DNA from 3 places in the Kribbella qitaiheensis genome. Region 1 is predicted to be linked to each of the others. Evidence: riboswitches for the same ligand, from Rfam matches in the RefSeq annotation. Region 1 holds a riboswitch; each other region holds the start of a gene.

Region 1 (10,139 bases):
TTTTTCGAGGTCGTCGGTCTGCTGCCGGACTCCAGCCACGGGCACCTGATCAAGCGCCTGATCGGCATGCCGGGCGACAAGGTGGCCTGCTGCGACTCCAAGGGCCGGCTGATGGTGAACGGCAAGCCGCTCGACGAGACCAGCTATCTGTTCCCCGGTGACGCGCCGTCGGCGATGGAGTTCCAGGTCACCGTGCCGGCCGGTCGCGTCTTCGTGATGGGTGACCACCGGTCCGAGTCCGGCGACTCCCGGGTGCACCTGAGCGACACCGGCCCCCGACGGTGGCGCGCCTGGTGACGCCGCCTTCGTCCCGTTGGACAAGGTCACCGGACGCGCGATCCTGATTGTCTGGCCGGCCAACCGGTTCGACAAACTCGGGATCCCGGACACCTTCAAAGCTCTTCCCGCGGCGGCCGCGCCGCCGCCGGACAAACCTTCGATCTCCCTCACCCCACCCCCTAAGTGAGTGGTTCGCCGATGAGTGCACTGCCCAGGGGCAGCACCATCCGGCGGGACGCCGGGCTGTACGGCTACGAGCGTGCCCTGCGCCGGGTCGGCCTGGACCCGATCGCCGGCGTCGACGAGGCGGGCCGTGGTCCGTGCGCCGGCCCGCTGGTGGCGGCCGCGGTGATCCTGCCGGACGGAAAGCGCGGCCAGATCCCCGAACTGGCCGACTCCAAGCTGCTCACCGCGAAGGCCCGGGACCGCTGCTACGAGCAGATCCGCGACCGGGCGCTGGCCTGGTCCGTCGTCTCGATCGAAGCGGCCGAGTGCGATCGGCTCGGCATGCACGTCGCGAACGTCGAGGCGCTCCGCCGGGCCCTGTTCCGGCTCGACGAGCGCCCGTCGTACGTGCTGACCGACGGGTTCGGCGTCGACGGCCTCGGCGTGCCGGGGCTGGCGATCTGGAAGGGTGACCGGGTGGCAGCGTGCATCGCGGCCGCCTCGGTGATCGCCAAGGTGACCCGGGACCGGATCATGGAGCACTGGCACGAGGTGTATCCGCAGTACGACTTCGCGGTTCACAAGGGGTACTGCACGCCTGAACACCAGGCGGCGCTGGACGAATACGGCCCGTGTCCGCAACATCGACGGCGGTTCGAGAATGTCCGCCGCAGTCTGCGGCCCGATATGGGACAGAATGTGACCAGTCCCACCGGAGTGGAGAGCCGATGAGCGCTGACGACCTTGAGAAGTACGAGACCGATATGGAGCTACAGCTCTATCGGGAGTACAAAGACGTCGTCGGGATCTTCAAGTACGTCGTGGAGACCGAGCGGCGCTTCTACCTGTGCAACGCGGTAGACCTGAAAGTCCGTACCGAAGGCGGTGACGTCTACTTCGAGGTGACGATGGCCGATGCCTGGGTCTGGGACGTCTACCGCTCGGCCCGGTTCGTGAAGAACGCGAAGGTGGTCACCTTCCGCGACGTCAACATCGAAGAACTCGCGAAATCCGACCTGGAAGTCCCCAAGGACTCCGACTTCGGCCGCTGACCACTCGCACCCCGGGCGCACTCGTGCCCGGGTTGCGTTGTGCGTTGTTGCTGCGTCAGTGATGAAACAGCCTGACGCCGGTGCGGGCGAGGCTGATCCCGTACTCACGACAGGCAGCCGCCACCTCGTCCGACCTGACCGACCCACCCGACTCAGCGATGAAGCGCACTCCGTGCCGGTGAGCGTGATCGACATTGTCGCGAAACGGCAGCGCTCCATCGGACACGAAGGCGACCCGCTCAAGACCCCGTAGCCACTCCGTGCGCCAATCGAGCCCTTGCGCCTCCTCGCGCTGCCCGAAAGCCTCCGCTGGTCCGGCTGGTCCGGCTGGTCTGGCCAGATCGTGCTTCAGCCGTTGGAGTTCCTCCGCCGTCAGGTCGCCTTCGCACCAGCGAACCTGCCAGTTGATCCGATCCTGGCGCCGCACTTCCTCCCCAAACGCCAGCTCGCGGACCGCCGGATGCCGCCTGAGCCACCAGATGTCGGCCTTCGCCCCGGCGAGCCGAGTGCAATCCACCCGCGACTGCTGCCCGGCCCCGATCCCGATAGTCATCCCGCCTCGCACGTAACAGACCGAGTTGGACTGCGTATACCGCAACACCGCCATGCCCAGCCTGAGATCCTCCACAGCCTCATCCGGCAGAACATCGCCCGTGACCTGCTCCAGTGCGGCCTCCGAACTCCGGGGCCGCTCCTGACTCAGCCGTACGCCGAACACCTCCCGAGCCTCTTCCCGCGGCGGCACGAATGCCTGGTCGATCTCCATGACCAGGAATCGCCCCTTCTTCTTCGCGCTGAGCCGTTCAACCGTTCCCGGCTCGTACCCGGGCGCGATGATGCCGTCACAGACCAGACCGGCCAGCACGTCGGCCAACTCCAGGTCGACCGGGTGGGACACAGCCGCGAAGTCGCCGTACGACGACTTCGGGTCGGCATCACGTGCGCGCAGGTACGCACTGGTGAGTTCACCGACGCGGCTGCCGTCCACGCCGTACAGGCTGGCCATGACCTCGTCGACAGGCCCCGCGACGGCGGCACCGGCGGGGGAGACGTGCTTGAAGGACGTCGCCGCCGGCTTCCCAAGGGCCTGACTCGCCTCGCGCACCAACTGCCAGGCGTTCAGTGCATCAAGCAGGTTGGTAAAGGATGGCTCTCCGTTCACCACCCGCACCGGCCACTTGCCGGCGGTCACCGGTACGGCGGTCGCCGCCTGTCCGGGGTTGATCCCATACCGCAGGTCCACGTCTCGGCCTCCTCAGTCGAATCTCGCTGAAGAAGCGCCCAGGCGGTCGACGCTCACACTCGGATGGCGAGCCACTCCCCGGTGGTGTCCCACCCTCGCCAGTCGCGACTCGCCCCGACCCTACCCGGCGGCCGGGACGCCGAAAGCCCGGTGCTGGATCGTCATGGTTGTTGAGACGAGCCGGCCGCCGCTTTCTCATCGCAGGGAGCCGGCGCCGCGTGGTGGACCGGCTCGACCACGGGCCCGAACAGCCTGCTCTGGTTGAGATTCCAGGAGTCGGGCACTGGGTGAGCACGGAGTCCGGCGGCTCGAGCGGCCAGATGTTCGAGGTCCAGTCGTTGGAAAACAGCGGCGTGGGCCGACCCCTCGTCCGGACAGCCGGACGAGCCGCAGGTGCCCCTTGCCGGTCGTCAGCGACTGGCGGGGGGTGACTTGTGGTCCGGTCCGACAGGATCGGGCGAAGACAGCTTGCGGGTGTCGACCAGCCTCAGAGCAACGTCGCGAAGCTTGGTGTTGGTGTCCTGGGAGTAGCGGCGCAGGATCGCGAAGGCGCGGTCACCGTCCACCTCGTACCGCTCCATCAGAATCCCCATCGCCTGCCCGACCAGCTTCCGCGCGTCGACGGCCAGGTTCATGGTCTCCTCGTGGCGGGCGGTGGCGACCGCGATCGCGGCATGCCGGGCAAGGATGTGCGCGACCGCGTCGTCGTCATCGTCGAAGGCGTCCGGTTCGCGGCTGTACAGGCTGAGCACGCCGCCGATGCGGTCGTTGACCTGGAGCGCGATGTGCAGGACCGTGCGGAGGCCGAGTTCGGTGATCTTGGTGCCCCATTCGGGCCAGCGAGTCTCGGTCCCGGCGTCCCTGATGAGCATGGTGTGGCCACCGCGGAGCGTGTCGATCAGCGGGCCTTCCCCGGTGTCGATCTGGAGCTGATAGACGGTCTCCACGACAGGCCCGGTGACGGCCGCGATCTCTATCCGTCCGCCGCGCTGGGCCAGGGCCAGGCCGGCCTGGGTGCAGTTGACGGCTTGCAGGGCGAACTGCAGGACGGCCTCGACCGTCTCCTCGACACCGTCGCTCTGATGCAGCTCGATGGCCAGTTCCGCGAATACGTCGGCAGTGTTCTCGCCGTACCCGTCATCGATGCCGCTCATCGGCGCTTCTCCTGCTCATCGGCCCCCGCCAGATTGTCCGCCCTCCAGGTGGTCGGTGCCTCCAATTATGCGGTCCACACGCCATCTTTCGGGCAGTTCACGCACAAGTTCTGGTGTCGCCGAACGGCTCGGGTTCACCCGTTCGGATCTCGGACCGCCTACCGGCGAGCGTGACACCGAGGACGACGCCGAGCGCGGATCTTCAGCTTGCCTCAGGTGCCGCCGAGCGCGGATCTCCGACTTGCTCAGGTGCCGCCGAGCGCGCGGATCTCCGACTTGCTCAGGTGCCGCCGAGGGCGCGGCGGTGGGTGGGGGACAGGCGCCAACCGGCGGGCAGCTGTTCGACGAGGTCGGCGTCGGCGAGGGTTTCGAGGCACTCCTTGACTGTCTCGGCGTCGAGACCGGCGGTGACGGCGATGCGGAGGGTGGGTACGGGTCTGAGGACGGGCACGGCGTCGAGAGTGCGTCGGACCTCGAGGTCGAAACCGTCAGTTGGTTCGTCGGGGGCGTGGGGGTACGAGGTCAGCGCGGTCCCGAGTGGAGAGATCGCTTCGAGGATGTCCGCGATGCTGGTGACCAGCAGCGCGTTGCGTTCCCGGACCAGGAGGTGCGCCCCCTCGGACATTCGCGAGGTGATCGGTCCGGGCACTGCCAGCACGGCTCGCCCACACTGCTCGGCCCAGCCGGCGCTGTTCAGGGCGCCACTTCGCACTGCGGCCTCGACCACCAAGGTCCCGAGCGTGCCGGCCGCGATCAGCCGATTCCGGGCAAGGAACCGCAACTTGGTCGGCGAGCAGCCGGGTGGCAACTCGCTCACGATCAGCCCTTCAGCGGCGATACGGTCGAACAGCGCGGTGTTGCGCTTCGGGTAGGAAACGTCCACACCGCAGGCGAGGACGGCGATGGTCAGACCCGCGGCGGCAAGTGCGCCGCGGTGAGCGGCGGCATCGATCCCGTACGCACCGCCCGAAACCACGGTCACCTCGTTGTCAGCCAGCCCGGCAGCAAGCTCCGCGGCAGCGTGCTCGCCGTACGACGAACACGCGCGGGATCCGACGACGGCAACGGACTTCGCCAGTGCTTGCCGGAGGTTGGCCTCGCCGCGGACCCAGATCCCGAAAGGCACTCCGCCCCGACGTGCCTGCTGTCCGGCATGAGCGAGCACCTCGATCTGCTCCGGCCACTCGTCATCACCCGGAATGACAAACCGCCCGCCCACTGCTTGCGCTCGCTCCAGATCCCGCTCCGGATTCGTGCTGGCAAGCCGAGCCGCCCACCGCTCCACCCGCGGCGTACCGGTCTGGAGCAACTCCCAGACCTCAAGCGCAGACAGTCCATCGAACGCCTCCAGCGCCGCCGGATCCCCCGGCTCCACCACCCGCGACAACCCAGCCCGCGCCACCCGCTCCAAGTCACCCACGTGCCCGCCAACTGAGACAGCCGACGACGGGGGCGGAGGCGGAGGTGCAGGCGTGGGTGCAGGCCGGGGAGGCGGAGGCGTGGGTGCAGGCTGGGGAGCCGGGGGCGGATTCGGGCTCGGCGTGGGGGTGGAGGCCCGGGACGAAAAGGTCGGCCGAGGGACAGGTTGGGGTTGTCACGTTGGGTTCCCCTGATGGGTCGGTGGTCGGCTAGTAGGGCGATGAGAAGGAGTGCGGGGATTCGGCGCTGGTGGGCAGAGCGGGGCTTGAGGTATCGGGTGGGCGGCTACGAGGGTGAGGAGCGAGCGCCGGTTAGTTGGGGCGGCGCCACGCGGGTGAGGGGTGGGGTGGTCTTGGGGTCACCTGATTGGTCTGTGGTCGGCTAAAGGGGTCAGGGGTTCGCCGCTGCGGAGTTGGTAGGCCTGGTGGGTTAGGTCGGGGGTTGGCTGGTTGGCGCCTTCGAGGTCGGCGAGGGTCCAGGCGAGGCGGACGACGCGGTCGAAGCCGCGGGCGGTGAGGCGGCCTTCGGTGTAGAGGCTCTCGAGCATCTTCTGGCTGTCGGGGTCGAGCTGGAACTGCCGTCTGAGCAGCGGTCCGGGGACCTGGCTGTTCAGCAACCAGCCGGTATCGCGGTAGCGGAAGGTCTGCCGGTCACGGGCGGCTTTCACCCGCTCGGCGACGACGGCGGTGGACTCTGGCTTCTCGCCGTTCTGTCCTCCACGCGTTGCGGGCAGGATCTGACGCTGGATGTCGAGCCGGTCCTTGATCGGTCCGCTGATCCGTTGCCGGTAGCGGGTGAGGACCTGCGGAGTGCAACTGCAGATCCCGTACGGCGTACCGGACTGGCCGCAGGGACAGGGATTGGCCGCGAGCACGAGCATGAACCTGGCCGGGAACTTCGCAACGGCGGCCGCCCGGTGCACCTCGATGAACCCGGACTCCAGCGGCTGGCGCAGGGTGTCGAGGGTCAGCGGATGCATCTCCGGCGCCTCGTCGATGAAGAGGATGCCCCGGTGGGCACAGCTGATGGCTCCGGGACGAGGCATCCCCGAGCCGCCGCCGACCAGGCTGGCCAGAGAAGCGGTGTGGTGTGGTGCGATGAAGGGCGGCCTGACCACGAGCTCGGCGTCGCCGGTGAGGAGGCCGGCGAGCGAATGCACCGCCGACACCTCCAGCGAGTCGTCGGTGCTGAGGTCCGGCATCAGGCCGGCCAGGCGTTCAGCGAGCATCGTCTTGCCCGAGCCGGGCGGACCGTGGAGGTAGAGGTGATGACCGCCGGCGGCGGCAGCTTCGATCGCACGCCGGCCCTCGTGCTGACCGAGCACATCGTCGAGATCCACTTCGGGAACGCGGGTCAGCGATTCGGAGAGCAGCCTTGGCTCGGCCCGGGGCGGCTCCTCGTCGGGAACCTCGGCTCCACGGAGAATGGCGAGCACCTGGCGCAGTGAACGGACGCCGTAGACCGAGATCCCGGGCACCAGCCGCGCCTCACCCGCGTTCAACTCCGGAACGACGATCCGCTCGAAGCCGGAACGGGCCGCCGCCAGCGTCATCGCGAGCGCTCCGCGCACCTCGCGGACCCGGCCGTCGAGACCGAGCTCGCCGATAATCGCAACCTGTCGCAGCCGCTCGCCTTCGACGACACCGGCGGCGGCCAGCAGGGCGCAGGCGATCGCGACGTCGTAGTGCGAGCCGGTCTTGGGCAGGGTGGCGGGGGACAGGCCGATGGTCACCTTGCGGTCCGGGAACCGCTCGCCGGAATTGACGACCGCGGCGCGCACCCGATCTCTTGCCTCTGACAACGAGGTGTCCGGCAAGCCGATCAGAGTCGTTTTCGGCAGTCCCTGCGCGATGTCGGCCTCGATCTCGACGAGGTGCCCTTCCAGGCCGACCAGGGCGACGGACCACGCCTGAGCAAGGGGCATCAGGCCACGCCCTTGACGTGCTCGACGGTCGGCCGGCTGCCGTGCGGGATGAGGACGGCGACGACATCTATCCGCACCTGCGGTGGCCGCATGCTGTGCTGATGCAGCCAGCGGCCGGCCAGACCGCGCAGCGTCGCGAGTTTGCGGTAGGTGATGGACTCCAGCGGAGAGCCGTAGTTCAGGCCCCGCCGGGTCTTCACCTCGCAGACGACCAGGGTGTCGCCGTCCCGGGCGACGATGTCGATCTCGCCCAGCTCGCAGCGCCAGTTCCGCTCCAGAATGGCGAAACCGGCGGCTACCAGATACTTCGCGGCGAGCTCCTCGCCGTACCGCCCGACTGCTTCCGTGACTCGCATCGGTGACCACCTCCGGCTAAGAACATGCCGGGATCGCCGCCGATTTCAGCTCCGAGTTCGAGCCTGTGGACAACTGGCTCAGTTGCGCATGTGCTTGCCGCGGTTGGACTTGGGCGGCGTACGGACCGCCCGGAGCTCGGAGGTGTCCGGCGTGTCGATGGGCCGGATCGCCTGCAGGCCGCCGCGGCCCGGATCGGTGTCACCGATCTCGAAGTCCCAGCTCTCCTCGTTCGCCAGCCGGCTGTGCCAGCGGCCGTAGAGGCCGTACACGGCGAGGCCGAAGACCATCCAGACGATGAACATCCACCAGGTGCTCGTCTTCAGGTTGAGCATCAGCCACAGCGTCGCGCCGAGCGAGAGCAGCGGGACGAGCGGCACCATCGGCACCCGGAAGCCACGCTCGAGGTTCGGCTCGGTCCGCCGGAGCCTGAGCACGCCGACCGCACAGAAGGCGAAGCAGAACAGGGCACCGATGACGAGCAGCTCTTCGAGGTCGACCACCTTCGGGTACAGGGTGAGGACGACAGCCGCGACGCCTGCCGCGCTGGCGGCACGGGCGGGCGAGGAGTAGACCCGGCTGACCCGGCCCAGGCTCTTCGGCAGCAGCCCGTCACGACCCATGTTGAACAGCACCCGGCTCTGAGCGATCAGCACCACCATGATCACGGTCATCAACGCGAGTAGGGCTCCGAGGTTGACCACATCGGCAGCCCAGCCGACCCCGACCGCGTCCATCGCCTCGGAGACCGGTGCGGCGCCACCGAGCAGGGCGTACGGCCGCAGACCGACCAGCACCACCGCCATCGCGACGTACAGGATGGTGACGGCGCCGACGCCGAGCAGCATGCCCTGCGGGACCGTCTTGCGCGGGTTCCTGGCGTCCTCGGACGCGGTCGCGATCAGGTCGAAGCCGATGAAGGCGAACACGATCGAGCTGGCCGCGGTGAAGATGCCCATCACGCCGAACGAGCCGAACGAGGAGTCCACGATCCAGCTGAGCAACGTCGGGCTGGCAGCGGCGGGCGCGGGCCCGGCTCATCGGGATGAAGGGGTGGTAGTTCGCCCAGTTGATGTGCGTGGCGCCGATGATGACGACCAGCAGGATCACGGCGACCTTCGCCGCCACGACGATGGTCAGCACCCGGGACGACAGCTTGGTGCCGGTCACGATCATCGCGGTCAGCAGCAGCAACAGCAGCGGCGCGACCAGGTTCACCTTGGCCTCGGGGCCGAAGAACTGGGCCAGGTTGTCCGGCAGCGTGACGCCGAACCCGTTCAGGGTCGCCAGGAAGTAGGCAGACCAGACCCGGGCCACGATCGCGGCCGCGGTGACGAGCTCGAGTACGAGCGCCCAGCCGACCAGCCAGGCCCACATCTCGCCGAACGCCACATAACTGAAGGTGTAGGCACTACCAGAAACCGGGATCGTCGAGGACAGTTCGGCATAGCAGGCGGCCGCGAGCACACAGACAAGCGCTGCGATCAGGAATGACAAAATCACGGCAGGGCCGGCGACGGTCGCCGCTTCCTTGCCGCTGAGGCTGAAGATGCCGGAGCCGATCATCACGCCGAGGCCGAGCACGACTAGGTCGCGCCGACCGAACAGGCGTGGCAGACGGTGCCTCGCATCCTCGACTCTAGTGAACGCCGACTCGACCGGCAGGCGCCGGCCTACGGTCTGTCCGTTCGCTGAGGGGGCCATGGTCAGGGGTGCCTCCGTTGCTACTAGGGCAATCGGGCCGAACAGTAGTCGACCATTGGTCTACGGACCAGACCTCCTTTGTCACGACCAGCGCGGTGGCTTGCGATGCCGGGGAGACTCCCGCATGGTCGAGTCATGGCGCCGGAGGATGTCAGCGGAAACCCTGCTTTATCAGAAGATTTCACTGTGTTACTGGCTGACTACGAACGGCACTTGACGGCGGAAAGAGACCTCAGCAAACATTCGGTGCGAGCCTACATCGGTGATATCGCGGACCTCCTGGATCATTTGACTCGGCTTGGTCACGATGCTGATCTGAACGGGCTCGACATCCGGGGGCTGCGCTCCTGGCTCGCCAAGCAACAGAGCCTGGGCAAGGCGCGCAGCACGATGGCGCGCCGGGCCACCGCGGCTCGGGTCTTCACCGCGTGGGCACAGCGGACCGGCCGGATCGCGACTGACCCGGGCGCGCTGCTGGCCAGCCCCAAGCCGCACAGGCCGCTGCCTGGTGTGCTCGGCCAGGCCGACACCAGAGCTGTCATGGATGCCGCGGCGGTCGCAGCCGACGACGGCAGCCCGGTTGGACTGCGCGACCTGGCGATCATGGAACTCCTCTATGCGACCGGGATCCGGGTCGGCGAGCTGTGTGCCCTCGATGTCGACGAAGTGGACTCCTCCCGCCGCGTGGTGCGGGTCTTCGGCAAGGGCCGCAAAGAGCGCTCTGTCCCGTACGGCGTACCGGCGGCGGCCGCGCTGGAGACGTGGATGCGGACCGCGCGACCCCAGTTGATCCAGCCTGGGAGCGGGCCGGCTTTGTTTCTCGGCGCGCGGGGCGGGCGGATCGA
Region 2 (10,139 bases), 120 kb from region 1:
ATGTCGGCCGTGTCCCGCGCATAGGTGCTGGACACCTCGGCGATCACCCGGAGCTGCTCGGTGCTGAGCTGGCCGCCCTCGATCCGGACCCGGAGCATGAAGTACTTGTCGTCCAGCTCCTCCGGCTCCAGCGTCGCGGTCTTGCCGCCGTCGATGCCGGGCTTGCGCTGGGTGTAGAGACCCCACCAGCGGAACCGGCCACGCAGATCGGCCGGGTCGATCGAGTCGAACCCGCGGTGCGCATAGACGTTCTCGATCCGGGCCCGGACGTTCAGGCCATCGTCGTTCTTCTTGTTCTCTTCGTTCTTGTTCAGCGGCTCGCGATAGCCGAGCGCCCACTGGCCTTCGCCCTTGCCCTTGCGCGGGCGGGCTGCCTTACGAGGGGGATCGGTGCGGGGAGCAGAGGTGACGCCAGTCATCCGGAACGGTCCTTGTCTGCTAGAGACAGGTGCGTCCGCGCTGAGCGAGCTCGAAGCGTCGTCGATTCGATTCGGGTCTGCGCGGTGCGCACCCAGCGGTGATCAGAGATCGGGGGCCATCAACTGGCCCGCAGGGTGGCTGTCAGAGCATCGAAGGACAACAGATGGCGCTGCGCATACGACCGAGGTCGATGTGAATCCGACCTACGAGATGAGTCGAGCGGGCAGCGAGCATGCTGATAAGACTCGGCTCAGTTCGCCCGTAAATCAACTCCCATTCCTGCATCGTGAGACGCAATCTCAAATAATGGATAAGTCTAGCAGCGTGGTCGAGATTGATTCGCGCTCGAATCGTGATCTGCAAGAGCTCTTGCGCAAGACTTCTTGTGGAAAGTAGTCTCGCCGTCATGACTCCTGCCAACCGCCGTTCGGCCGATGCCTCCGTGATCGCCGCGATTCACCACCCGCTCCGCCGCCGGCTGATCGACCTGCTCGGGGTCGACGGCCCGGCGACCGCGTCCCGGCTGGCGGAGTCGACCGGGGAGCTGGTCGGCAACATCAGTCATCACCTGAAAGTTCTGGCCGCCGCGGGCGTGATCGAGGAGGCGCCCGAGCTCGCCAAGAACCGCCGCGAGCGGTGGTGGCGCAGCGCCAAGGCGTCGTACTCGTGGTCGATCGCCGACGCCGGCGGAGACCCGGCGGGGGAGCTGGTCGCGGCTACCGCCGAGGAGGCGAATCTCGGGCATCACACGGCCAAAGTTCGGCAATGGTTCGACCGGCGGACCGGGTACGACGAGGCCTGGGTGCGGGCGGCTTTCGCGACCGAGAGTTGGGTCACACTGACGCCGGAGCGGCTTGCCGAGCTCGGTTCGCGGATCAGCGAACTGATCCAGGAGTACGTCGAGACGCCGGATTCCGGACCGGGTGCGCAGTCCGGGTTCGTCTTCGCGCACGGTGTACCGGCCCGGCCATGAGCGGGAAGGTGGAGGCCGGAGCGAGTGGCGGGGCGGAGACGGCGTCGGCTGAAGAGGGGGCGGCCGAGGTGGTGTTTCCGCCGTTGTCGCGGGATCGGCGGGTGCAGGGGTGGATCGTCTCGAACGCGGTCTCACAGACCGGCGACGTCGCCTGGTACATCGGACTGGCCTGGAGCGCCGCCCAGGTGACGACCCCTGCGGGCGCCGGCCTGGTGATGGGCATTGGCGCGCTGCCGAAGGCGCTCACCCTCCTGTACGGCGGTGCGCTGGCGGACCGGATCGACGCGCGCCGGACCATGATCGTGGCCAACCTCGGGCGAATCCTGGTGCTGTCACTGGCAGCCGCGTTCATCGGGATGTGGGGCGTCTCGCTGCCCTTGCTGCTTGTCGTGGCGGTGGTGTTCGGCGCGGTGGATGCGATCTACGGACCGGCGGCCGGCACGCTGCCGCGCCGGATGGTCCAGCGCGATGACCTGGTGAAACTCGCGGCGGGCAACCAGTTGGCGAACCGGCTGGCCGTGTTCGTGGGTGCTCCGCTCGGCGGTCTGGTGGTGGCGCATGGCGGGCTCGCCTCGGTGATGGTTGTGGATGCGGTGTCGTTCGCGGTGATCGCCGTGGGGTTGGTGGCCGTGGTGAAGCCGCGGTTGCCGCAGCCCCCAGCGTCGGGCGCATCGGTGCTGACGGATCTGCGCGAAGGGTTCGGGTACCTGCGCCGGTCCGTCTCGGCGCGCACGTTGGTGATCGCGTTCTTCGGGCTGAATCTGTGCGTCGGGCCGGTGCTAGCGGTCGGATTGGTGCAGCGGACTCACAGTGCAGGGTGGGGAGCTGGATCGCTTGGGCTGTTCCAGGCCTGCTCGGGCGTCGCAGCGGCCGTCGGAGCGTTGTTGGCGATGCGGTGGAAGCCGCGGAACCTCGCCCGGACCGGGTTGCTGGTGCTGATCCTTCAGGCGGCTGGGTGTGCAGCGATCGGGTACGTACCTCGGGGTGGCGTGTTCGCGGCGATGGCGACGATCGGGTTCACTGCCGGGCTCGCGTCGGCGCAGTTGTCGGCGGCATTCCAGCAGACGATCGACCCGGCGTACCTCGGCCGCACGAGCAGCATCACCAGCCTCTCCGACGAAGCCCTGATGCCGGTCGCGATGACCACCTTCGGCTTCCTCATCAGCCTCACCTCGATTGGTATCGCGTGTCTGGCGATCGGGGCCGTCTTCGCCCTGTTGATGGTCTGGTCGGCCGCTCGACTCAACGCGGCAGGCTGATCTCTTGCCGGTGGGAGGGCGAGTCGCTAGCGTGTGCTCGCGCTCGGCGCGGCCGAATTGGCGCTTGCCGCGCAGAAGGTCCGGGATGGCCGGGCCGGCGGCTGGGTGCGTCAATCGGCTTACTGGGCAGGCGAATACCGCGAGCAGGAAGCCGGTGGCGACACTCTGAACCTGTACGACGTGAGCGCTCGCGGATGCGGATCGCCGTCTACCCCCTTACCCGCTGAACGGTTCGGCTGCTGGGCTTACTCGGGTGGCGAGGTCGGGGTAGTTGATGACCAAGCCGGCGAGGTCTAGTTGCAGGTCTGCTTGGTATCCGCTGTCGGTGCTGGTGTAGCGAACCCGCGACCCGGACTCGTTGGAGTTCAGATGCTGATAGCGCTGTGGTGAGAGATGCACGGCCAGGTCCGGGAGGGACACCCAGGCCATCAGGAAGTCGACTGTTCCCGGCTGGCGGTGTAGGTGGTGACGGCGGACGGGCATGAGGTTGGTGAGAGGGGAGTAGGCCAGGTCGCAGTCGAGTGCACCGCTAACCGCGGTCAGGTCTCCGCCTGGTGGTGGCAGGGCTACCTCCCCCTCGCTGGATGAGGTGGCCTGCCAGTTGCCGGATCCGTCCGAGCCGAGCTCGAGCCGACGAATCCAGCCTTCGCCGGCGGCTGTGAGGTGCAGGCGGCGGGTCACCCATCGCGCGCCGGTCTCGAGTTCGTAGTCCACCCGGTAGGGGAGCGGATCGATGCCGAGCTGGGTGCCGGTCGCGCTCAACCGGTCCTCGCCCAGCTCCAATTGGACCGCTTCCGCGCGCCACGAGTCGGTACCGCTCCACAGCAGCATCATCGTCACACCATGCCACCCCGTCGGTTCGCCGACGGCTGCTTCAGGTTGCGGGGTGCTGGGATCGCCAGTTCTTGATCAGCTGGTTGAGGTCTTCGCTGATGAAGGCGAAGAAGTCGGAGGCTTCCAGGAGGCGGAGCCCGACCGGCGTCTCGGGGCCGAAGAGGTCGGCGCCGGCCCCGGGTGCTGGATTCCCATTCGCCGAGGGCGTTGTTGCGTCGTTCGAGGATCGAGGCGAAGACGTCGTCGCGGATGCGGTAGTGGTCCTTGCGGGAACCGGGTAGCCGCTCGCGGGAGATGAAGGCAACCTGGATCAGCTGCCGGACGGCGCCCGAGACCGCGGGCTGGCTGATCTGGAGCGTCTCGGCGAGCTCGGAGGCCGTCATCGTGCCGGTCGGGCTGACCAGCATCCGGCCCATCACGCGGGCCGACATCGACGGGACGCCGCTGTTCGCCATCACGCTCGCGAAGCGCTCGACGAACTGGCTGACCGCTTCTGGGGACGGTTCCTGGGACATGTCGACAGACTACCGGAATCTGATCTATCGCAAGTATCACAGAGTTCTGAGATTTTGGATTTCATGACCACTTCATCCGCAGCCGAGGCCGGGCCGGCCACCCTCACGGGCGGTCGAGAAGGGCGTGGGCCCTGGTCTGGCGGTCGCGGCCAAGACCGGCTCGGCCGAGCTACTCACCTCGGTCCGCGAGGCGTTCATGACCAGCTTCGGTACGACGATGTGGGTCTCGGCCGGCATCGGCGTCGCGGGCGCAGTGCCGGCCGCAGCGCTGATGCCGAAGCGAGCGGCGAAGCCTTCCGAGGTTGCTCCGATCGGGATCTCCTCGAACACCTGACAGGCCGCCGTGAGCGCCTCCGTATGCCAGAGCTTGGCCAGGTGCCGTGGGATCAATTCGAGCCTGATGGAAAGGGGGTCATGAACTCTGTGCTTCGATCCATTAACCGGTTAACGTACTTGCGCGCCCGGTGACCGGCCGGTCGCGGACAGGAGCCGCGGATGAATCGGATGAAAGACGGGCTCGGGCCGGGAACGATCGCAGCGCGGGCCGGGGCCCCACCGGCAGAGCCTGCCGGTCCACTGGTCGTCTCACCTGAGTTCGCCACGGCGTACCACCAGGATCTGGATGACGTCGCCCCGGTGCGTTACGGCCGGTGGGGGCACCGCTCGGCCGACCACCTCGAGGAGGTGCTCGGGGCGCTCGACCGTGGCCGCTCGGTCGTCTTCAACAGCGGGATGGCGGCGGTCTCGGCCGTACTGCTCGCGTTGCTGCGGCCGTCCGATCGCCTGGTGCTGTTCGAGGGCGGGACCTACTACGAAACCAGGCAGATCGCCGATCAGCTGGCCGGGCGGGGCATCGAGGTCCAGGTGCTCAAAGCCATGGCCGAGTTGCCCGCGGCGGTCGTCGGAGCCCGCCTGGTGGTGGTCGAGTCACCGAGCAATCCGCTCCTCGATCTCTACGACCTGCGCGAGATCGCGCGGATCGCGCACGCTGCCGGAGCCTTGGTCGCCGTCGATAATTCGGTCGCCTCGCCGCTGGGTCAGTGTCCGTTGGACCTCGGCGCGGATTTGGCGATGTGCAGCGATGCCAAGGTCGTCGGCGGCCACCACGACCTCGTGCTGGGTCACGTCAGCAGCCGTGATGCCGAGTTGCTGACGGCGCTGCAGGACTGGCGTTATCTGCACGGCGGGATCCCGTCGGCTTTCACCTGCTGGCTGGCGTTGCGGTCGATCGGGACACTGGAGTTGCGAGTGCAACGGCAGAACGCGAATGCGGGAGCTCTGGTGAAGCTCCTCGCGACGCGGCCCGAGGTGACCGGTTTGCGTTGGCCAGGGTCGCCCGCTGATCCGCAGTATCCGTTGGCGGCCCGGCAGATGATGCTCGGGGGTGGTCTGCTGGCCTTTCGGCTACCCGGCCGCCCGTACCTGCATCGGTTCCTCCGCGCGAGTCGGCTGATCGTTCCGGCCACCAGCTACGGCGGACTGCAGTCGACCGCCAACGACATCGGGGCGTGGCCGCATCTCGCGGTCCCCGCGGGCTTGGTGCGGATCTCTTGCGGCTGTGAAGATACGGCCGACCTCGTCGACGACGTCCGGGATGCACTCGACAAAGCCGCGGTGTCATGACGCATCTGCTGCTCGTCGGAGCCTGGCCGGAGCTGGCGGCCCGGCTGGTCGGTCTGCCCGGCCGCGTCACCCTGCTCCAGCTCGAGGGGATGCCCGGTGGCTCCGACCTCACGGCGTACGGGCGATGGGCCGCTGACCTCGTGACTGCGCGCTGGGATCAGCCCGCGGAGATCCTCGACATCGCCGCCGGGTTGAATCGGCGCGATCCGCTCGACGTGGTGGCCGGGTACGGCGAATTCGCGCTGCCGGCGGTCGCCGCGATCTCGGCGCAACTCGGGATCCGGTCAGTGCCGGGCCCGGTGGACCAACGGCCGGGAAAGAGCGTCCAGCGGACCCTGTTTGCTGCCGGCGGCTGCCGGCCGGTTCGGCACCTGCTGTGCTCCCGGCCGGACGAGGTACGCGCGTTCGTCGAGGCAGGCCCGGCCGTGCTCAAACCTGACCTCGGCAACGGCAGCCTGGGGGTCTTCGCTGTGGACCGGACCGATCAGATGGAGCAGGGGTGGCGGTGGGTCCGCGGCGCTGGATTGGGTGCTGTGCTGGCTGAAGAGCGTCTGTCCGGCCCGGAGTTCAGCGTTGAGACCAGATCGGTGTCCGGTCTGCACGAAGCGCTGATGGTGACCGAGAAGTTCACCTCGGGACCACCGCATTTCGTCGAGATCGGTCATGTCATGCCGGCGCGAACCGACGTGGACGAGCTCAAGGACGAGGCGGTTCGTGCCTTGTCGGCGCTGGGACACACGGACGGTCCAGCGCATGTGGAACTCATCCGGACAGATGACGGACCGAAGATCGTGGAGGTCAACCGTCGGCTGGGCGGCGACCGCATCTGGGAGCTGCTGCAGCTCAGCACCGGCATCGACGTACTTCGGCAGGTGCTGCTTGACGCACTCGACCCGAAGCCCGCTGCGGTTGGCGGCGATGCAACTGCGGCGGCAGCCATCCGCTTCGTGCACGGCAGCGAAGCGATGTTCGCCAACGGGCTGCCCGCGCGGCCGGCCGAGCCGATCGAGGCGGTAGAGGGACTGATCCGCTGGCGCTGGGAGCCGACTACGTACCACCGTCGGCTTGGCTACGTGTTGACGTACGGCGCCGATCCGACCGACGCGGTCGGCATCGCAGAGCAGGTCTGCAAGGCATTCCCAGGGTATTCACCGGCAGGCACGGTCTGAGGTTTCGACGGACACCCGAGGACGCCTGAGCAGAGCAGCGCCCGCACCGAGAGTTCCGGTGCGGGCGTTGCGGGCGCTTCGGGGGCTTGGGTCAGTTGAGGACGAGGCCAGGGTAGAGCGGGTGCTTGTCGAGCAGTTCTGCCGAGGCGGCGCGGACCTTGTCGGCGACGCCGTCGGCCAGCACGTACTTCGCCTTCGAGGGTGCGCCGGCCGAGGTCGTGGTCGGGGTGACGCTGGACAGCACGTCGACCATCAGCTCCGCGACCTTGTCGAACTCGTCGAGGCCGAAGCCGCGGGTGGTGAGCGCCGGCGTACCGATCCGGACGCCGGAGGTGTACCAGGCGCCGTTCGGATCGCGGGGAACCGCGTTCCGGTTGGTCACGATGCCCGCGTCGAGCAGGGCCGACTCGGCCTGGCGACCGGTGATCCCGTACGACGAGACGTCGAGCAGGACCAGGTGGTTCTCCGTGCCGTCCGTGACGAGCTTGACGCCACGCTTCATCAGACCCTCGGCAAGCCCGACCGCGTTGTCCGCGACGGCCTGCGCGTACGTCTTGAACTCCGGCTGCCGCGCCTCGGCAAGAGCGACGGCCTTCGCGGCCATCGTCTGGCTGAGCGGGCCGCCGAGCACCATCGGGCAACCGCGGTCGACCGCGTCGGCGTACTCGGGCTGGCAGAGCACCATGCCGCCCCGCGGGCCGCGCAGCGACTTGTGCGTGGTGGTCGTCGTGACGTGCGCGTGCGGCACCGGGTCGAAGTCGCCGGTGAAGACCTTGCCCGCGACGAGTCCGGCGAAGTGCGCCATGTCGACCATCAGGGTCGCGCCGACCTCGTCGGCGATCTCGCGCATCTTGGCGAAGTCGACCTTGCGCGGGTACGCCGAGTAGCCGGCGATCAGGATCAGCGGCTTGAACTCGCGGGCCTGCGCGGCGACCTTGTCGTAGTCGAGCAGCCCGGTCTCCGGGTCCGTTCCGTACGAGCTCTGGTGGAACATCTTGCCGGAGATGTTCGGCCGGAAGCCGTGGGTCAGGTGGCCGCCCGCGTCGAGCGACATGCCGAGCATCTTCTGGTCGCCGAGCGCCTTGCGGAGCTTGGCCCAGTCCTCGTCGGACAGGTCGTTGACGTGCTTGGCGCTCGCCTCGGCCAGCGCCGGGGACTCGATCCGGTTGGCCAGGATCGCCCAGAAGGCGACCAGGTTCGCGTCGATGCCGGAGTGCGGCTGGACGTAGGCGTGCGGCGCGTCGAAGAGCGCTTTCGCGTGATCCGCGGCGGTCTGCTCGACGGTGTCGACGTTCTGGCAGCCGGCGTAGAAGCGGTGCCCGACGGTGCCCTCGGCGTACTTGTCGGACAGCCAGTTGCCCATCGTCAGCAGCGTCGCCGGGGAGGCGTAGTTCTCACTCGCGATCAGCTTCAGCGAGGACCGCTGGTCGGCCAGTTCGGCCCGGATCGCGCCGGCGATGGTGGGTTCCACCGCGCCGATCACGGCAAGTGCGTTGGTGTACGCGGCCGACGCGGCAGCGGCGTCGAAGGGTTGAGTCATCTTCGTCTCTCTCCTGAGGTTGCACTCGGTCGCGGCACCCAGGCGCACGGTGCCGGCGTCATTTCGCTCCCCGGTGGTCAGTCCCACCTCAGCGCCAGTCGCGACCCGGTAACCCTAGCTGGTGTGGTCGCTTGCGTCCGAACAACCGTGGGGCAGGACCCTCGCGTATTCGGACGCAAGCGGTTAGAGGATGCGGTCGAGGATGGGGGCGAAGGGGGTGGTGCGGGGGAGCGTGCCGAAGACGCCACCCCAATCGCCGGCCAGGCGGGAGGCCACGAAGGCGTCCGCTACCCCGGGGGTGGAGTGACGGACCAGCAGGGATGCCTGCAGGCAGACGGCCATCCGCGCGGCGAGGCGGCGAGCGCCGGCTTCCGCGTTCTCGAGATCGGAGAGCCGCTCCAGGACGTCGGTCACGGCGGCGTCCAGGCGATGGTCGGCTCCTCGGGCGGCGCCTACCTCGGTGAGCCAGGCCTCGAGGGATTCGGGGCGCCGGAGCGCGCGCAGTACGTCGAGGGCGTTGACCGTGCCGGAGCCTTCCCAGATCGAGTTCAGCGGTGATTCGCGGAACAGCAACGGCAGCCCGGACTCCTCGACGTACCCGTTGCCGCCGAGGCATTCGAGCGCCTCCGCGACCGTGAACGAGGTTCGTTTGCAGACCCAGAACTTGGCCAGTGGCAAGGCGATCCGCCGGAACGCCGTGGCCTGCTCGTCCCCGGCGATCGAGGCGTCGACGGCTGCCGCCAGACGCATCGAGAGAGCGGTTGCTGCCTCGCTCTCGAGTGCAAGGTCCGCGAGCACGTTCTGCATCGCCGGCTTGTCCCGGAGCAGCCCGCCGAAGGCACTCCGGTACGACGTATGCCAGGTCGCCTCGACCAGCGCCCTCCGCATCAGCGAGGCCGAACCGAGCACGCAGTCGAGCCGGGTGGCCGCGACCATCTCGATGATCGTCCGTACGCCGGCGCCTTCGTCGCCGAGGCGGTAGCCGATCGTGTTGCGGAACTCCACCTCGCTGGACGCATTCGACCGGTTGCCGAGTTTGTCCTTCAGCCGCTGCAGGGCAAACGTGTTCCGGTTGCCGTCGGCAAGGACGCGCGGTACGACGAAGCAGGTCAGCCCGTCGGGCGCCTGGGCGAGCACGAGGAACACATCCACCTGCGGTGCCGAGCAGAACCACTTGTGCCCGTTGAGCACGTATTCGTTGCCCTGTCCCGAGGGCGTGGCCGTGGTCAGGTTCGCGCGCACGTCCGAACCGCCCTGCTTCTCGGTCATCCCCATCCCCGCGAGCACGCCGGACTTTTCCGCCGGCCTCAGCCGGCGTACGTCGTACGAGGTGCTGGCGAGCTTCGGGATCCATTCGGCGGCGAGCTCTTCCGAAGCGCGGAGCGCCGGTACGGCGGCGTAGGTCATCGAGATCGGGCAGCCGTGGCCGGGCTCGACCTGCGACCAGACGTAGAAGCCGGCCGCCCGGGTGAGGTGTGGCGACGGGCGTTCGCTCGTCCAGGGTGCGGCCTGGAGGCCGAAGCCGACGGCCTTCTCCATCAGCCAATGCCAGGACGGGTGGAACTCGACCTCGTCGATGCGGTTGCCGTACCGGTCGTGGGTGCGCAGAACGGGTGAGTTCTGATTCGCCGGGAGAGCATGGGAGAGCGCTTCCTGCGTTCCGGCGAGTTCTCCGATCCCGGTCAGGCCTGGATCGGCCGAAAGGTCGGCGTACGGACGCAGAGCGTCACCGAGTCCCGTGTCGGACGTGAAGAAGTTCACCCCTTGCAGTGGGGGCGCCTGATTCGTTACAGCGTTTGGGTCCGC
Region 3 (10,139 bases), 610 kb from region 1:
CGACTCCAGCCAGCTCACCGACGAGGAGACCGGGCTGGCCAACGTCATCCTGACCAACGGAGCGAGGTTGTACGTCGACCACGCCCACCCGGAGTACTCGGCGCCCGAGTGCACCAACCCACGCGACGTGGTGGTCTGGGACAAGGCCGGCGAGCTGGTGATCATGGAGGGCGCGCGGCAGGCCCGGCAGATCCCCGGCGCGCCACCGCTGAACCTGTACAAGAACAACACCGACAACAAGGGCGCGTCGTACGGGTCGCACGAGAACTACCTGATGCGCCGGTCCACGCCGTTCGCGTCGATCGTGCGGCACCTGACGCCGTTCTTCGTCAGCCGCCAGGTGGTCACCGGCGCCGGGCCGGGTCGGGATCGGCCAGGACGGCAACGCGCACGGGTTCCAGATCAGCCAGCGGGCGGACTACTTCGAGGTCGAGGTCGGCCTGGAGACGACGCTGAAGCGGCCGATCATCAACACCCGCGACGAGCCGCACGCGAATCCGGACCGGTACCGGCGGCTGCACGTGATCATCGGCGACGCGAACCTGTCCGAGATCTCGACGTACCTGAAGGTCGGTACGACGTCGCTGGTGCTCGCGATGATCGAGGACGGCTGGCTGACGGACGACCTGAGCGTCGACCGGCCGGTCTTCGCGCTGCACGAGATCAGCCACGACCCGAGCTGTACGCACCAGATGACGTTGAAGGACGGCCGCAAGATCAACGCCGTCCAGCTCCAGGTGGAGTATCTGGAGCAGGCCCGCAAGTACGTCGAGGACAAGTACGGCGACGACGCGGACCGGCAGACCAAGGACGTCCTGCAGCGCTGGGAGAACGTGCTCGACCAGCTGGCCACCGACCCGATGAAGCTGAGCGACCAGCTCGACTGGGTCGCCAAGCTGAAGCTGCTGCAGTCCTACCGCGACCGTGACGGCCTCGACTGGGACGACTCCAAGCTGCACCTGGTCGACCTGCAGTACGCCGATCTGCGGCCGGACAAGGGCCTGTACTACAAGCTCGTCAAGTCCGGCCGGATGCAGCGACTGGTCAGCGACGAGGAGATCCGGATGGCCGTCTCGCACCCGCCGACGGACACCCGCGCCTACTTCCGCGGCCGTTGCATGCAGCAGTACGCCGGTCAGGTGGCGGCCGCGTCCTGGGACTCGGTCATCTTCGATCTGCCCGGTAAGGAGTCATTGCAACGAATCCCGACCTTGGACCCGTTGCGCGGGACAAAAGCTCATGTCGGGGCCCTTCTTGACCAGTGCGACACCGCGAGTGACCTGGTTCGCACCATTACTGGGGGCGCTGCCGGGTAGGGTCTGCCGTAGAAAGAAAAACCACTGCGAGGGTCGGTTGGGCGGCCATCGCGGGCGGCGGTTCTAGGAGGTGTGTGCGATGGCGAAGGACGGCGGGCAGCAGCACAAGCAGCCGAAGCGTTCGACGACCGAGGAAGAGGTCACCGAGGTCAAGTCGACCGAGGACGCCGCCGAGCGCAAGGAACGGCTCGACGACGACGTGGACTCGATCCTCGACGAGATCGACGAGGTGCTGGAGGAGAACGCGGAAGAGTTCGTCCGCGGCTTCGTGCAAAAGGGTGGGGAGTGAACCGCTAGATGACATTCGATGCCTCCGGCAGGTTGCCGGAAGCCTTCCTGGTCCCAGGTGGCTCGTCCTTCATGGACTTCCTGGCCGGGCACGCGCCCGACCTGTTGCCCGGACGACGCTCCCTGGGATCGGCTGACTTTTCCGCCGACGTTCCGCACGGTACGACCATCGTCTCGGCCACCTTCCCCGGTGGCGTGCTGATGGCCGGCGACCGGCGGGCCACGATGGGCAACATCATCGCCCAGCGTGACATCGAGAAGGTCTTCCCCGCCGACGAGTACTCCGCGGTCGCGTTCGCGGGCTCGGCCGGCTTCGGAATAGAGATGGTCAGACTCTTCCAGGTCGAGCTGGAGCACTACGAGAAGCTCGAGGGCACGACGCTCAGCCTGGACGGCAAGGCGAACAGGCTGAGCGCGCTGATCCGGGGCAACCTGGCGATGGCGATGCAGGGCCTGGCCGTGGTGCCGCTGTTCGCGGGCTACGACGAGGAGATCAAGGGCGGCCGGATCTTCTCGTACGACGCCACTGGCGGGCGTTACGAGGAGCAGGCCTTCCACAGCGTCGGCTCGGGTTCGCTGTTCGCCCGGGGCGCGCTGAAGAAGCTCTACCGGCCGGACCTGACCGCGACGGAGTGTGCCACGGTCGCGGTCCAGTCCCTGATCGACGCGGCGGACGACGACTCGGCGACCGGTGGACCGGACATGCTGAGGCGGATCTTCCCGGTGATCGGCGTGGTCACGGCCGACGGCTACAAGCGACTGCCCGAGGACGAGGTGGCCTCGATCGTCGACAGCGTGTGGGCGGCCCGGCACGAGCGTCCCGACGGCCCGGCCTCCTCGCTGATCTGAGCAGCTCGCCGACCTGAGTCTGCCCGCGCTTCGAAGACAAGGATTTCCATGAGCGTTCCGTTCTACGTCTCTCCCGAACAGCTGATGCGGGACCGGGCGGACTTCGCCCGGAAGGGCATCGCCAAGGGCCGCAGCGCGATCGCACTGCAGTACGCCGACGGCATCCTGTTCGTCGCGGAGAACAGGTCACCCGCCCTGCACAAGGTGGCCGAGATCTACGACCGGATGGCGTTTGCCGCGGTCGGGCGGTACAACGAGTTCGAGAACCTGCGGATCGCCGGCGTCCGACTCGCCGACATGCGTGGGTACTCCTACGACCGGCGCGACGTGACGGGCCGGGCGCTGGCGAACGCGTACGCGCAGACGCTCGGTGCGATCTTCTCCTCCGGTGGCGAGAAGCCGCTCGAGGTGGAGATCCTGGTCGCCGAGATCGGCAACACGCCGGCTGCCGACCAGATCTACCGGCTCACCTACGACGGCTCGATCGCCGACGTGCGTGGGTACGCCGTGATGGGTGGGCCGGCCGAGCAGGTCGCCGACTACATCGGCGAGCACTATGCCGAGGGGATCTCGCTCGCGGGCGCCCTCCGGCTGGCGGTGGACGCACTCGGCCACGACGGCACCGACACCCGGCAGCTCGAGCCGGACCAGCTCGAGGTCGCCGTACTGGACCGGACCAGGTCCCAGGTGCGCAAGTTCAAGCGGATCTCCGAGGAGACGCTGGCCCGGATCCTGTCCGAGTCCAGGCCCGACACCTCGCCGTCCGAGCCGGCCGCGCACTCCGAGGCCGCCGAGTCGGTCAACGGCGGCAACTACGAGAGCGCGAGCACGGACGGTGCTTCGGCCGACGACGACGCACCGGTCGCGCCCCCGGAAGACCCGGACACCAGCAACCCGCTGTGACAGCCGAATCGACGCCCGCCGGAGAATCCCTTTCCCCGGCGGGCGACTCGGGTGGTGTGGGCTCCGGACCCAATGGGTCCCCTCGGCCTGCCGATCCGGAGCCGTGGGTGTTGCTCGAAGAGAAGCCGGGCTTCGACGGGTTCCTGACCGTGAAGTTGCGGCGGTACCGGTTGCCCGACGGGCGTGAGGTCGACTGGGACGTCTTCGGTCCGGAGCTGGACTCCGGGTTCAGCTCGGGTGTCACCGTGCTGCCGCTGACGCCGGAGGGCCGAATCGTCACGATCCGGATGTTCCGCGCCGGCCCGGACCAGGTGGTTACCAACCTGCCCGGCGGTCTCGTCGATCCGGGGGAGGACCCCGAGGCCGGTGGTCGTCGTGAGCTGGAAGAGGAGACCGGCTACACCTGCGAATCGATCGAGGTGGTGGGCTGGCTGTGGGCGAGTTCGTCGTCGGTCTTCCGTAAGTACGTAGCGATCGCTCGCGGCTGCCGTCCGGACGGGCAGCAACACCTGGACGAAACCGAGGACTGCGTCCCGGTGGAGCTCACAGTCGACGAATTCCGCACCGAACTCCGTAAGCCCGGCCAGATGACCGGCACCGACGCGGCCTACGTGGCCCTCGACCACGCCGGCCTCCTCTGACCAAGCGCCGTTCTGGCCGGGGTATTTGCGTTGCGTGACCGTTTGGGTGCGCTCTAGCGTGCGCGCATGACTGGCGACCCGTTCGGCGACGAGCGACTGGTGGAGCTGTACGACCTCGACAACCCGGACGGTGTCGATCACGCCTACTACCGTGCCCTGGCCGACGAGCTCAAGGCAACGAAGATCCTCGACTTCGGTTGCGGCACGGGCCTGCTGACCCGGTCTCTTGCAACGCCCGGTCGCGAGGTCATCGGCGTCGACCCGAGCAAGACGATGCTGGACTACGCGCGGAAACAACCCGGTGCCGAGAGCGTCACCTGGATCGACGGTGGTTCGACCGCGGTCGACCAGACCGGCGACGCCGATCTCGTGCTGAGCAGCGGCAACACGATGATGTACGTCAGCACCGAAGAGTTCCCGGCCGTCCTGGCGACCCTCGCAGAAGCTCTGAGGCCTGGCGGAGTGATCAGCTTCGAGAGCCGCAACCCGGCTGCGCGTGCGTGGGAGCAGTGGGGCCGCGACGCGACGTACGGCGAACGCGACACCTCGGTCGGCCACCTGATCGAATGGATGGAGGTCACCGAGGTCGACAACGGCCGCGTGGTCTTCGACGCCCACAACGTGTTCGAGGACGGCCGCGACACGGTCTCGACCAACGTCCTCTACTTCCGTACTGCGGAGGAGATCACCGCGGGCCTCGAAGCAGCCGGCTTCGGCTCGATCGACGCCCGGGCCGGCTGGAACGGCGAGGAACTCACCGACGCCTCCCGTCTCTTCGTCGTCAAGGCAATCAAGAAGTGACGTCACGGCAGGCACTTGAAGAGCACCTACGCGCAGTGAATGAATAGACGACGCGGATCCTTCCGCCCCGAGGAGTCGCCATGCCACGCCGCCGTCTGACGCTGCTCACGGTGCTCGCCATCGCCGTCCACTCCCTCGCCCTCATCCCCGCCGCCGAGGCCGCCGTGCCGAAGGTCAACCTGACACCCGAACCGCAGCAGCCCAACCGGCTTCCTCCACTCCGGCGCCCTCGCGTGGTCGGCCGATGGCGAGAGCTGGACCGAGCTGACCCGCGGCACGACGGCCGAAGTACGAGTCACCGCAGCGGCAGGCACCCAGGCCCGGTACGTCCGGTATCGCGCGCTGGCGCCCAACCCGTCGTACTGGATGGTGGTTCGCGAGTTCGCAGTACAGGTGACTGACGGCTCGGAACTGGTGCTGACGGCAAGCGGCACTCCGGCCGGCTCGGCACTGCCGGCTGCGGTCGATGGAGACACCAGTACTGCGTACGCGGCCGCCGGCGGGCCGGTTGCCGGTGACGCGCTGACGGTGACTGCGTCGGTCCCGACGAAGGTAGACCGAGTCACGGTGTTGCAGCGGACCGACGCGGCAGCTAAGTGTCGGCTGGAGATCAGGACGCCTGCAGGCTGGGAGTCGCTCGGTGCTCTTCGGGGTGCCTATACCGCAGTACAGGTTGATGGCCGGGAGATCGAGGCGGTCCGGGTGGTGTGGTCGGCCGGAACCGGCGCACCGCAGGTGGCCGAAGTGATCCTGCGCAAAGCCGAGGTGAATCCCACCCGATCCGGCGGGTAAACTCCGAGGCGGACCGCGACTGGCGTTCGGGTGGATCACCACCGGGGAGCGGTTCGCCGGAGTTTCCGGCCGAAGCCGCGCGCCTGGGTGACCGACCTGTTCGTCGACGCCCGAAGGAGCGCGCCATGACCTCGACCGAAACCACTGCCCGCCTGATGATCGGCACCAACCTTGCCGCCGAGATGGTGGCGAAGGCGGCTGAGCGGGCCAAGAAGCTGCAGGACGAAACCGGTGTCCAGCCGTGTCTGGCGGCCGTGCTGGTGGGGGATGACCCGGCCTCCGCGACCTACGTCCGGATGAAGCAGAACCGCAGCAAGAAGGCCGGGATCGCGTCGCGGAGCGTAATACTGCCTGCGGAGACCACGACCGAGGAACTCGTCGCGGAGCTGACGAAGCTCTCGAACGATCCCGAGGTGCACGGGATCCTGCTGCAGCACCCGGTGCCGGCGCAGATCGACGAGCGGGCCGCGTTCGAGGCGATCAACCCGGCCAAGGATGTCGACGGCGTCACCATGCACGCGTTCGCGGCGATGGCGTTCGGCGAGCCGGGCTTCCGGTCCTGCACCCCCGGCGGGATCATCCGGCTGCTCGAGGCGTACGACGTACCGCTGGAAGGCGCGCACGCCGTCGTCATCGGCCGCAGCCCGATTCTCGGCAAGCCGGTCGGAATGTTGCTGCTGGCATCGAACGCCACCGTCACCTACACCCACTCGAGAACCCGCGACCTCGCGGACATCGTCCGGACCGCCGACATCGTGGTCGCGGCGGTCGGCAAGGCGAACTTCGTCCGGGGTGACTGGCTGAAGCCCGGCGCGGTGGTGATCGATGCCGGATACAACGAAGGCAACGTCGGTGACGTCCACTTCGAGGAGGCCGCCCAGGTGGCGAGCCTGATCACCCCGGTACCCGGCGGTGTCGGCCCGATGACCATTTCGTTGCTGCTGGAGCAGACCGTCGACGCCGCGGAACGGCTCCGTTAGGGGCAGAATGCGAGACGGACAGGCAGCCGATCCGGGAACTGGCTAGGGTTGGCTGGCTGAGTAAAGGCGAACTAGGAGGCAGGCACTGTGGCGGTACGGGCGATCCGGGGAGCCACCCAGCTCGAGAAGGATGAGCGCGAGCATCTGCTCGAGCGATCCGCGGAGCTGGTCCGGGCGGTGCTGCAGGCGAACGATCTCGAGTCCGAGGATCTGATCAGCATCCTGTTCACGGTCACGCCGGACCTGCATTCGGAGTTTCCCGCGGTGGCCGGCCGGCAGATCGGCCTGACCGACGTACCGCTGATGTGCATGCAGGAGATCGACGTGCCGCACGCGCTGCCGCGAGTGGTCCGGATGATGGTGCACGCGGAGTCGGCGCGGTCGCGGGAGAAGATCCAGCACGTCTACCTGCATGGTGCGGTCAGCCTCCGGCCGGACCTGACGGGTGCCCAGTGACCGAGCTCCGCGGACCGGTCCGGATCGTCGGCACCGGACTGATCGGTACGTCGATCGGCCTCGCGCTCGCACGACTCGGTGTCGTCGTCGAGGTCGTCGACGCCGATCCTGACAACGCGCTGATGGCCGAGCGGATCGGGGCCGGCTCGCGGCTGGTCCAGATCGAGCCGCAGCTGGTCGTCGTCGCCGTGCCGCCCGATCACGTCGGCGCGGTGGTGGCGGAGCAGCTCAAGCAGACCGATGCGATCGTCACCGACGCCGCCAGCGTGAAGTCGAAGCCGCTGGCCGAGGCACGCGCACTCAGCTCGGCCGAGGACCTCACCCGGTACGTCGGCAGCCACCCGATGGCCGGTTCCGAGCGCAACGGCCCGCTGGCCGGCCGTGCGGACCTTTTCGACGGTGCGACCTGGGCGATCACGCCGCACGAGACCAGCTCTCCCGAGGCCGTCGAGCTCGTACGGCGGCTCGCCGAGGCCGCCGGCGCGCGCACTGTCGAGCTGTCCGTCGGAGACCACGACCTCGCGGTGGCCCGCGTCTCCCATCTGCCGCAGCTGATGTCGTCCCTCGCGGCCGGCACCCTGGTCGACGCCCCGGCGGCGCACCTGGAGCTGTCCGGCCAGGGCGTTCGTGACGTCACCCGGATCGCGGCCAGCGACCCCGGCCTGTGGACCCAGATCGTCTCGGCCAACTCGCCGGCCCTGAGCGGCCTGCTGGAAGGGATTCGCGACGAGCTGGACCGGCTACTCATTGCCCTGGGCAAGGAAGAGTCGGCCGAGGAGGTCACCGCAGTACTGAACCGTGGCGTCTCCGGCGCCGTCCGGGTGCCTGGCAAGCACGGCGCACCGCACATCGAGCTCGTTCCGGTGCTCGTCACGATTCCCGACCGGCCCGGTCAGCTGGCCCGGCTGTTCAACGACGCGGCCGCTTCCGGCGCGAACGTCGAGGACCTGCGGATCGACCACAGCCCCGGCCGCCCGGTCGGTGAGGTCGAGCTGGACGTCAAGCCGGACTCGGTCGAGCAGCTGGTCCGGGTACTGACCGAGCGTGGCTGGGCCGTGCACCGGTAACCTCTGGCCATGATCATCGCTGTCGACGGCCCGAGCGGTTCCGGTAAATCGAGCACGGCCCGCGGTGTCGCGACCAGGTTGGGCCTGCAGTACCTCGACACCGGCGCGATGTACCGCGCGGTCACCTGGTCCGTCCTCGAGCACGGGATCGACCCGGCGAACACCGAAACGGCCGCCGCCCGGGCCCGCGATCTGGAGCTGGCGATCTCCACCGATCCGCAGCACCAGACGATCGGCGCCGACGGGACTGACGTCACCGAGGCGATCCGGGACCCGCGGATCAGCGCGGCCGTGAGCAAGGTCGCTGCCACCAATCTGGACATCCGGGCCGAGCTGATCAGCCGGCAGCAGGCGATCATCGCCGCCGCCCAGCCGACCGGCGGGATCGTCGTCGAGGGCCGGGACATCGCCACCGTGGTGGCCCCGGAGGCCGAGCTGAAGGTCGTGCTGATCGCCGACCAGGAGGCCCGGATGGCCCGCCGCAAGGCGGAGCTGGCCGAGGGTGCCGTGTCGGCCGAGCAGCTCCGGGACCAGATCGTCCGCCGCGACGCCGACGACTCGACCGTCGCCCAGTTCCTGGTGGCCTCCGACGGGGCCGTCACCGTCGATTCCACTCATCTTTCGCTGGAGGAGGTCATCGACGTGATCTGCCGGCTGGCGAAGGAGGCCGAGGCCGCCCCTCGCGACCGGGAGTCATGACAGCCGAACTCACCGGCCACCGGGAGCTCCCGCGCACCGATGACCTGGATCCGCTGCCGTACCGGCTGGGCCTGCCGCTGCGCTGGCTGATCGGTCACTACTTCCGTCAACGCTACGACCTGACCGTGCACCGCGAGGACCTGTTCCCGCGCACCGGCCCGGTGCTGGTGGCCCCGAACCACCTGGGTCTCCTGGACGGACCCCTGCTAGGCGCGATCGCACCCCGGATGGTGCACCAGCTCGGCAAGATCGAGGCCTTCACCGGGTTGCAGGGCAAAGTGCTGGTGAGGGTCGGCCAGATCCCGATCGACCGGTCCGCGTACGACGTACTGGCGGTCCGCCGGGCAATCCAGGTCCTGCGCGGGGGCCGGGCACTGACCATCTACCCGGAGGGGGCCCGCGGACCGGGGGACTTCCGGCGGATTCGGACCGGGGTGGCCTACCTGGCCGCCGTGACCGGTACGCCGATCCTGCCGGTGGCCCTGCTCGGAACCAGGCAGCCGGGCGGTGACGTGGACCTGTTTCCGCCTCGGGGTACCAGGCTGGATGTGGTGTATGGCGAACCTTTCACTGTCGAGCGCGTACCATTTCCCAGGAGGCACTCGGACGTACGCGTGATTGCCGACCAGATCGGCGACGTGTTGCGGGCCCATGTGCAGGCGGCCGTCGCAGCCACCGGCAACCCGCTTCCGGGTATGCCAGACCAGAAGGATCCTGATGAGTGACCTGCCCACCCGCTACGAGTTCGCCGCGGAGCCGACCCACGACCGCGAAGACACCGGGCCGCTCCCGGTCGTTGCGATCGTCGGCCGGCCGAACGTCGGCAAGTCGACGCTGGTGAACCGGATCATCGGCCGCCGCGAGGCAGTGGTCGAGGACACTCCGGGCGTCACCCGGGACCGGGTCTCGTACGACGCCAACTGGGCCGGACGCGGCTTCACGCTGGTCGACACCGGCGGCTGGGACCCGGACGCCGTCGGCTTCGCGGCCCTCGTCGCCGCCCAGGCCGAGGTCGCGATCAACCTCGCGGACGCCGTGCTGTTCGTGGTGGACGCGACGGTCGGGATCACGGACTCCGACGAGGCCGTCGTCCGGGTGCTGCGCAAGTCCGGCAAGCCGGTCGTACTGGCCGCGAACAAGGTGGACGACCAGCGCGTCGAGGCCGAGGCGATGAACCTGTGGAGCCTCGGCATCGGTGAGCCGTTCCCGATCTCGGCGATGCACGGCCGCGGTACCGGCGACATGCTGGACGCCGTCCTGGCCGCGCTGCCGGACGCTCCGGCCGAGCGGGACGCCGTGCTCGGCGGGCCGCGCCGGGTCGCGATCGTCGGCAAGCCGAACGTGGGC

What was found. A riboswitch is a leader RNA that binds a small molecule or an ion and turns the genes downstream of it on or off. The one in region 1 is predicted to bind ZMP and ZTP.
Region 2: linked by a shared signal. The riboswitch ahead of F1D05_RS05500 (glycine hydroxymethyltransferase) and the one ahead of F1D05_RS06060 (phosphoribosylaminoimidazolecarboxamide formyltransferase) in region 1 are both predicted to bind ZMP and ZTP.
Region 3: linked by a shared signal. The riboswitch ahead of F1D05_RS03145 (bifunctional 5,10-methylenetetrahydrofolate dehydrogenase/5,10-methenyltetrahydrofolate cyclohydrolase) and the one ahead of F1D05_RS06060 (phosphoribosylaminoimidazolecarboxamide formyltransferase) in region 1 are both predicted to bind ZMP and ZTP.

The regions. Positions count from the first base shown of each region.
Region 1 covers NZ_CP043661.1:1,342,423-1,352,561, reverse strand. Annotated here, with positions in the region: gene lepB (signal peptidase I) at 1-297, shown strand, start outside; gene F1D05_RS42835 (hypothetical protein) at 314-466, shown strand; gene F1D05_RS06070 (ribonuclease HII) at 478-1,176, shown strand; gene F1D05_RS06065 (DUF2469 domain-containing protein) at 1,173-1,496, shown strand; gene F1D05_RS06060 (phosphoribosylaminoimidazolecarboxamide formyltransferase) at 1,552-2,739, opposite strand; ZMP/ZTP riboswitch at 2,769-2,855, opposite strand; gene F1D05_RS06055 (GAF and ANTAR domain-containing protein) at 3,150-3,893, opposite strand; gene dprA (DNA-processing protein DprA) at 4,174-5,313, opposite strand; gene F1D05_RS06045 (YifB family Mg chelatase-like AAA ATPase) at 5,671-7,236, opposite strand; gene F1D05_RS06040 (YraN family protein) at 7,236-7,592, opposite strand; gene F1D05_RS41830 (APC family permease) at 7,671-8,579, opposite strand; partial or broken gene F1D05_RS41825 (amino acid permease) at 8,719-9,156, opposite strand; gene F1D05_RS06030 (tyrosine recombinase XerC) at 9,430-10,139, shown strand, end outside.
Region 2 covers NZ_CP043661.1:1,223,261-1,233,399, reverse strand. Annotated here, with positions in the region: partial or broken gene F1D05_RS05540 (nitrite/sulfite reductase) at 1-419, opposite strand, end outside; gene F1D05_RS05535 (ArsR/SmtB family transcription factor) at 827-1,393, shown strand; gene F1D05_RS05530 (MFS transporter) at 1,390-2,652, shown strand; gene F1D05_RS05525 (putative glycolipid-binding domain-containing protein) at 2,869-3,486, opposite strand; gene F1D05_RS05520 (GbsR/MarR family transcriptional regulator) at 3,489-4,001, opposite strand; gene F1D05_RS05515 (hypothetical protein) at 4,126-4,335, shown strand; gene F1D05_RS05510 (aminotransferase class I/II-fold pyridoxal phosphate-dependent enzyme) at 4,497-5,624, shown strand; gene F1D05_RS05505 (ATP-grasp domain-containing protein) at 5,621-6,793, shown strand; gene F1D05_RS05500 (glycine hydroxymethyltransferase) at 6,885-8,375, opposite strand; ZMP/ZTP riboswitch at 8,363-8,445, opposite strand; gene F1D05_RS05495 (acyl-CoA dehydrogenase family protein) at 8,517-10,139, opposite strand, start outside.
Region 3 covers NZ_CP043661.1:728,998-739,136, forward strand. Annotated here, with positions in the region: partial or broken gene dop (depupylase/deamidase Dop) at 1-1,316, shown strand, start outside; gene F1D05_RS03115 (ubiquitin-like protein Pup) at 1,396-1,605, shown strand; gene prcB (proteasome subunit beta) at 1,614-2,453, shown strand; gene prcA (proteasome subunit alpha) at 2,502-3,356, shown strand; gene F1D05_RS03130 (NUDIX hydrolase) at 3,464-3,997, shown strand; gene F1D05_RS03135 (class I SAM-dependent methyltransferase) at 4,064-4,798, shown strand; gene F1D05_RS03140 (hypothetical protein) at 5,165-5,590, shown strand; ZMP/ZTP riboswitch at 5,596-5,686, shown strand; gene F1D05_RS03145 (bifunctional 5,10-methylenetetrahydrofolate dehydrogenase/5,10-methenyltetrahydrofolate cyclohydrolase) at 5,716-6,570, shown strand; gene aroH (chorismate mutase) at 6,658-7,026, shown strand; gene F1D05_RS03155 (prephenate dehydrogenase) at 7,023-8,093, shown strand; gene cmk ((d)CMP kinase) at 8,103-8,792, shown strand; gene F1D05_RS03165 (lysophospholipid acyltransferase family protein) at 8,789-9,517, shown strand; gene der (ribosome biogenesis GTPase Der) at 9,510-10,139, shown strand, end outside.